2 regions of the Micromonospora sp. NBC_01392 genome follow, and region 2 is predicted to be linked to the other one. Evidence: riboswitches for the same ligand, from Rfam matches in the RefSeq annotation. Region 2 holds a riboswitch; the other holds the start of a gene.
The links. Region 2 has a riboswitch for S-adenosylmethionine ahead of OG767_RS29700 (aminotransferase class V-fold PLP-dependent enzyme). Riboswitches for the same ligand answer to the same signal wherever they lie in the genome.
Positions count from the first base shown of each region.

Region 1: it holds a riboswitch for S-adenosylmethionine, as region 2 does, so the genes downstream of both, OG767_RS19000 (ABC transporter substrate-binding protein) here and OG767_RS29700 (aminotransferase class V-fold PLP-dependent enzyme) in region 2, are expected to answer to the same signal.

Region 1 covers NZ_CP109549.1:4,346,120-4,349,515, reverse strand. The annotation lists gene OG767_RS19010 (amino acid ABC transporter ATP-binding protein) at 1-64, opposite strand, end outside; gene OG767_RS19005 (amino acid ABC transporter permease) at 61-840, opposite strand; gene OG767_RS19000 (ABC transporter substrate-binding protein) at 879-1,733, opposite strand; SAM riboswitch class IV at 1,977-2,087, opposite strand; gene OG767_RS18995 (PadR family transcriptional regulator) at 2,206-2,769, shown strand; gene OG767_RS18990 (acyl-CoA dehydrogenase family protein) at 2,766-3,396, shown strand, end outside.
Region 2 covers NZ_CP109549.1:6,763,031-6,766,426, reverse strand. The annotation lists gene OG767_RS29705 (FUSC family protein) at 1-225, shown strand, start outside; gene OG767_RS29700 (aminotransferase class V-fold PLP-dependent enzyme) at 310-1,581, opposite strand; SAM riboswitch class IV at 1,626-1,747, opposite strand; gene OG767_RS29695 (PrsW family intramembrane metalloprotease) at 1,771-3,219, shown strand; gene OG767_RS29690 (hypothetical protein) at 3,279-3,396, opposite strand, start outside.

The DNA.
Region 1 (3,396 bases), 2.4 Mb from region 2:
CGCCGAACGCCAGGTGCACGTCGCGGACGGCGAGGCTGACCGAGGTGACGGTGCCGGTGCTCATCGCGGGTCCCTTCCGGTCGGGGTGACGCCGGCCGGCGTCAGGTCGGTGTCGGGCTCGGGTGGCGGGGCGGCCGGGCGGCCCTGGCGCAGCCGCCGGTCCAGCCAGTTGACCGCGTGCGTCAGCGGCACGGTCAGCAGCAGGTAGCACAGGCCGGCCAGCAGCAGCGCGGACTGGTTGCCGGTGTTCGCCGCGTAGTCCTGGCCGATCCGGAACAGCTCCCGCTGGCTGGCCAGCAGGCCGAGGAAGTAGACCAGGCTGGAGTCCTTGATCAATGCGATGAGCTGGTTGACCCAGGCGGGCAGCACCCGGCGTACGCCCTGCGGGATGATCACCAGCCGCATCGACTCGGCCCAGGAGAAGCCGAGCGCCCGGGCGCCCTCCAACTGGGCGGCCTCCACGCTCAGGATGCCGGCCCGGAAGATCTCGCCGAGGTAGGCGGCGGCGATCAGTGACAGCGCCAGCACGCCCAGCGGGTAGGGGTTCGGGCCCCAGACCGCCATGCCCAGCGGCGCCAGGCCGACGCCGATGAGCAGGATGGTGGCCGCGGCCGGCAGGCCGCGGAACACGTCGGTGTAGACCCGGGCCGGCCACCGCAACCAGCGGGTACGCGAGATGCCGGCGACCGCCAGCAGCATGCCCAGCACCGAGCCGAGCAGGGCGGCGGAGGCGGCCAGGATCAGCGTGTTCGGCAGCCCGACGGTCAGCATCTCGGGCAGCGCCTCGCGCATCGACCCCCAGTCGAAGAACGTCTCCCAGAGGGTGCTCAGTGGATCCATGTCCGCTCCGTCCGTCCCGCTCGTGCCCGGTTACCGGCTCAGGAGGCCGCCGACGGCGACGGCACGGCTACCGATCCGCTGCCGGGGGTGAAGCCGGCCGGGATCGGCCGCCCCGGGTAGTACCGCTCCTGGAGGCGGCTCCAGGTGCCGTCGGCGATCACCTGGTCGAGGCCCTTGTCCAGCGCCTCGCGCAGCCTGTCGTTGCCCTTCGCCACCGCGTACGCGGTCGGCGCGGGGCTGAGCTGCTTCGCCGCGACCTTGATCTTGCCGGTGCTGTCGGCCGCGGACTTGTCGCCGATCTCGGCGGGCGCGATCCAGGCGTCGGCGGTGCCGGCCTTGAGCTGGTTGACCGCGCCGTTGTAGTCGGGCACCCGCACCGGGTTGAGCTTCTCCTTCGTGGCGTAGTCGTCCTGCACGGTGCCCTGGACCACCACCACGCGCTTGCCGGCGAGCTGGTCGAAGCCGGTGATCGCGGAGCCGGCCGGCACGTCCAGGCCGAAGTAGCCGAAGTCGTAGCCGTTGCCGAAGTCGACGGTCTTCTTCCGGGCCTCGGTGACCGTGATCGAGGAGCTGCCCACGTCGAACTTGCGGTTGTTGACCTGGGCGAGCAGCGCGGAGAAGTCGGTGCCGACGAACTCCACCTTCAGGCCGACCTTTTCGGCGACGGCCCGCAGCAGGTCGTTGTCGAAGCCGGTGAACTCGCCGTCCTTGAGGAAGACGTTCGGCGGGGCGTCGGTGAGCGTGCCGGCCCGGATCACACCGGGTTGCCGTAGGCCGTACGGGTTGTCGGCCGCGTCGTCGGCTGCCCCGCCGCAGGCGGTCAGCGCGGTGGCGGCGAGCACGGCGGCGGCGCCGAGCGCGGCGACGCGGGTCAGGGCGGTACGGATACGCACGATGTCTCTCCAGAGTGGACGGACACGCGGGACGCGTGCCGGTGCCGGCGCAGCCGGGCACGGCGGAGCCGGAAGGGTGGATCGGGGAAGGGTGGAGCGGTCGCTCAGCGCGCGTCGCGACAGCGGTCGCTGCACACCCGCATCAGGTCGACGTGGCGGCGCGTGACCAGCATGAGGCGGGTCGGAACGAGGGGCGGTGCGAACATCGGGTCTCCCTGGCCGGTTGGTGCTGACCTGGGTGCCAGGCCACGCTTGCGCCGACTGCCGTCGGCGCCTGGTCCTCACCCGGAGCACCCCACCGTGGCGGAGGGTTGCCGGCCAGCGAGCCGGGGCTTGACGCTGGCGCTCATGACCTGCCGAAAGGCTAGCAGCACCGGTGCGCCGGTCGTCCAGCCGTTATGACCACCCTCACGGCCGTGCCTTACCGGGCAGGGTCTTGCTATGCAACAAAGTGCATAGCAAGATGGCCGGCATGTCGCTGGAGCACGCCATCCTCGTCTCGCTGCTGGAGCAACCCGCCTCCGGCTACGAGCTGGCCCGTCGCTTCGACCGCTCGATCGGCCGCTTCTGGACCGCCACCCACCAGCAGATCTACCGGGTCCTCAAGCAACTCGCCGAGGACGACCGGATCATCGGTGAGGAGATCGGTCAGGAGAGCCTGCCGGACAAGAAGCTCTGGTCGGTCACCCCGACCGGCCGGGCCGCGCTTGTCGGCTGGCTGCACGCCCCGGTGCGCCCGGAGGCGGTCCGGCACGAACTGGCCGTCAAGATCCGGGGCGCCGCGTTCGACGACGCGGCCGGGCGCGCGCTCCTGGTCGCCGAGGTCGAGCGCTACCGCGCCGACCACGAGACCGTCCTCGCCGGCTACCTGGCCGGCGAGCGCCGCGACTTCGGCTCCGCCGCACCCGACGCCCGGGCGGCGTTGCAGCACGTGGTGCTGCGCGGCGGCATCGCGTACGAGCGGATGGTGCTGGCCTGGCTGGACGACGTCCTGGCCACCCTCCGCGACCTCGACCCGGAAAGGCCCCCCGCGTGAGCGACCCGCTGCTGTTCCACCCGCACCACTACGACCCCGCCGACCTCGACGAGACCTCGCGGCGGCTGCTGCGCGCCACCATCGACTGGTTCGAGACCCGGGGCAAGCGCGCCCTGGTCGACAGCTACCACGCCCGCGAGTGGTACGCCGACTTCCTCGACTTCGCCGCCCGGGAACGCCTCTTCGCCACGTTCCTCACCCCGTCCGCCGACGGCGGCGACGACGCCGACAAGCGCTGGGACACCGCCCGCAACGCCGCGCTCAGCGAGATCCTCGGCTTCTACGGGCTCGGCTACTGGTACACCTGGCAGGTCACCGTGCTCGGCCTCGGGCCGGTGTGGCAGAGCGGCAACGCCGCCGCCCGGGCCCGCGCCGCCGAGCTGCTCGACCAGGGGCACGTGATGGCGTTCGGCCTCTCCGAGCGTCCGCACGGCGCCGACATCTACGCCACCGACATGCTGCTCACCCCCGACGGCGCAGGTGGTTTCCGGGCCACCGGCGGCAAGTACTACATCGGCAACGGCAACGTCGCCGGGCTGGTCTCGGTCTTCGGCCGGCGCGCCGACGTCGAGGGCCCCGAGGGGTACGTGTTCTTCGCCGCCGACAGCCGGCACCCGGCGTACCGGC
Region 2 (3,396 bases):
CGGGCGCTGCGGGCGGTCAGCGAGGCCGGCCGGGCGTACGCCGACGGGGTCGGCTTCTCCGGCAGCGTGGTGATCGCCCAGGTGCGGACCGCCGCCAGCGACCTGATGGTGGCGTCCGGCATCGACCAGGAGGAGGCGAACCGCCTGGTCCGGCAGGCGTTCCACGGAAAGGACCAGCCCTCCGACGCTCCCCCCACCGCCCCCACCGCCCCTCCGGTCGGCTGACCCCCGCCCCCACCCCCACCCCTGCCTCGGTGATCATGAGGTTGGCGGGTGGGAGAGCGTTTTCCGGGTCGGTCAACTTCATGATCAACGGGGATGGGGGAGGGTGGCCAGGGCGGTCAGCAGGGTGTCGATCTCGTGGGCGGTGGTGCCCAGGCCGAGGCTCGCGCGCAGCGCGGTGGGCGGCAGGTCGGTGCGGGCCGAGCGGGCGGCGGCCTCGGTCAGCAGGCGGCGGGTCAGCGGATGGGCGCAGAACAGGCCGTCCCGCACGCCGATCCGGTGCCGGGCCGCCAGGTGCGCGGCCACCTCGGCGGAGTCCCGCCCGGCGACCACGAAGCTGACGATCCCCACCCGGGGCGCGTCCGGGCCGAACGTGCGCAGCTCCACCACGTCCGGCAGCGCGGCCAGGCCGGACCGCAGCCGGGACAGCAGCGCCTGCTCCCGGGCGTGCAGCGCGGTCCGGTCCGCCGCCGAGAACGCCGCGCAGACCGCCGCCAGCGCCACCGCGCCGAGCAGGTTCGGGGTGCCGCCCTCGTGCCGGGCCGGGCCGGTCACCCACCGCACCTCGTGGGTGGCCGCACCGACGTGACCGGTGGCCCCGCCGCCGGCCAGGTACGGAGCGGCGGCGTCCAGCCAGTCCGCGCGCCCGACCAGCACGCCGGCGCCGAACGGGGCGTACAGCTTGTGGCCGGAGAGCGCCAGGTAGTCCACGTCCAGCGTGGCCACGTCGACCGGGGCGTGCGGGGCGAGCTGCGCGGCGTCCACCAGGATGCGCGCGCCGTACCGGTGGGCCATCCGGGCCAGCTCGGCGACCGGCCAGCACTCGCCGGTGACGTTGCTGGCGCCGGTCACCGCGACCAGCACCGGCCGGCCGGGCCGGGCGTCACGGGCCAGCTCGGCAAGCGCCAGGCTCAGCGACCGGACCGCGCCGGCCGGGCTGTCCGGCACCGGCAGCCGGACCGAGCCGCGCGGCCAGGGGAGCAGGTTCGCGTGGTGCTCCCCGCCGAACGTGACCACCGTGCTGCCGGCCGGCAGCGCCCGGGCCAGCAGGTTCAGCGCGTCCGTGGTGTTCCGGGTGAAGATCACGTGGTCGGTGGGACGCGCGCCGACGAAGTCCGCCACGGTCTGCCGGGCCCGCTCGTAGGCGAGCGTGCAGCGCCGGGACAGCGCGCCCGCGCCGCGGTGCACGCTCGCGTACCAGGGCAGCAGCTCGGCCACCGCGTCGGCCGCGGCCCGCGCGCACGGCGCGCTGGCGGCGTGGTCCAGGTTGATCTCTCCCGGTACGCCGAGCACGCCGAGCGGGTCCGGTCGGACCGGAACGGGCAGCGTGGGGAGGGCGGGTACGAGGGTGACGGTCATGGCGGAGCCTCCGGGTAACCGGGGACCCCGGGGTGCCGGGACGGGGTCCGCGCTTGCCCAGCACGCGAAGCGGCGCTGGGCCCGGTCATCACCCGGGGCACCCCACCGCGAACTCGACGAGGGTTGCCGGCCAGCAAGCCGGGGCTTGACGCTGGCGCTCGTGACCTGCCCGGCAGCATAGCCGTCACGATGCGGCCGGACCAGTGGGGCGCGGGTGGCTACGCTGACCGCATGGCCGTCACCCCGCCCGGCGGAGCACCGCCGCCGCCCGCGCCCGCCGTCCCGCCGCCCGGGGCGTCGACGCCGCGCATGCCGCTGCGCCGGCTCGGCTGGCGGCGCTTCCTGGCGCTGGCCGCGGTGGTGCTGCTGATCGCGGCCGGCGCGCTGTTCATGGTCTTCACGCTGGGCGAGAGCCTGGGCGCGGAGGCGCTGCTGGTCGGCGTGATCGCGGCGATCCTGCCGGTGCCGGTGCTGGTGTCCTGCTTCCTCTGGCTCGACCGTTACGAACCCGAGCCGCTGAAATACCTGATCTTCTGCTTCGCCTGGGGCGCGTTCGTCTCCACCGCCATCTCGCTGCTGGTCAACGAGACCGGCGCGCGACTGTTCGAGGACCGCGGGTTGCCCGCCGCGCTGACCGCCGTGCTCGTCGCGCCGTTCATCGAGGAGCTGACCAAGGCGGCCGGCCCGATCCTGCTGCTGATCTTCCGGCGTCGGGAGATCTCCGGGATCACCGACGGGCTGGTCTACTGCGGGCTGTCCGCGGTCGGCTTCGCCATGGTCGAGAACATCCTCTACCTGGGCGGATACGGCTACCGCACCGGCGTGGAGGAGTACGGCCCGGCCACCGGCGCGCAGCAGGTGATCGCGATCTTCATCGTACGGATCCTGCTCTTCGGCTTCGCCCACCCGCTGTTCACCTCGATGACCGGCGTCGGGCTGGGCGTGGCCGCGCGGACCGCCGACCGGCGGGTGCGGATCCTCGCCCCGCTCGCCGGCCTGCTGCTGGCCATGATGCTGCACGGCACCTGGAACCTGCTGCCGTCACTGGCCCAGGCCACCGGGCAGCAGGTGATCGTGCTCTACGGCTACCTCGGCGTCATGGTGCCCATCTTCTTCGGCATGGTGGGGCTGGCCGTCTGGCTGCGGGCCTGGGAGGGCCGGCTCACCGAGCGCACGCTGCCCGACTACGTCCGGGCCGGTTGGCTCACCCCGCCCGAGGTGGCGGCGCTGGGCAGCCTGGGCCGGCGGCACGCGGCCCGCACCTGGGCCCGGCGGGTGGCCGGCGACGGCGGCGTGAAGGCGATGCGCGGCTACCAGTTCGCCGCGACCCGGCTGGCGCTGCTGCGCGACGGGATGCGCCGAGGGCTGGACCGCAAGCCCGCCGAGCGGGACCGGACGGCACGGGAGGAACGGGAGCTGCTGGATGCGATCGCCGCGTACCGGTCGTTCTTCGTCGGTCGTGATCCGCAGGCGCCGGTCGGGGTCTGGGACGGGCAGCGCTACCACCTGCGGTTCCCGGACGGGTCCCGGCGGGCCGTCGAGGCGCCGGACGAGCCGGTGGTGCCGATCCCGGTGGTGCTGGCCCCGCCGCCCCCGCCCCCGGGCTACGGCCCGCACGCCTGGCACCCGCACGGCTGAGCCCGGCCCGCTGTCGCGCGCGGCTGAGCCGCCTGTCGCGCGCGCCGGCCCGGGCGGGGTCAGGCCATCAGGCCGGTGAGGAAGTCGCCGAGCCCCTGGGCGATGGCCATCAGCGCGGCCCCGATCCCCCGGAACAGCTGCGCCGCGCCGTCCGGCCGGAACGCCATGAAGTAGATC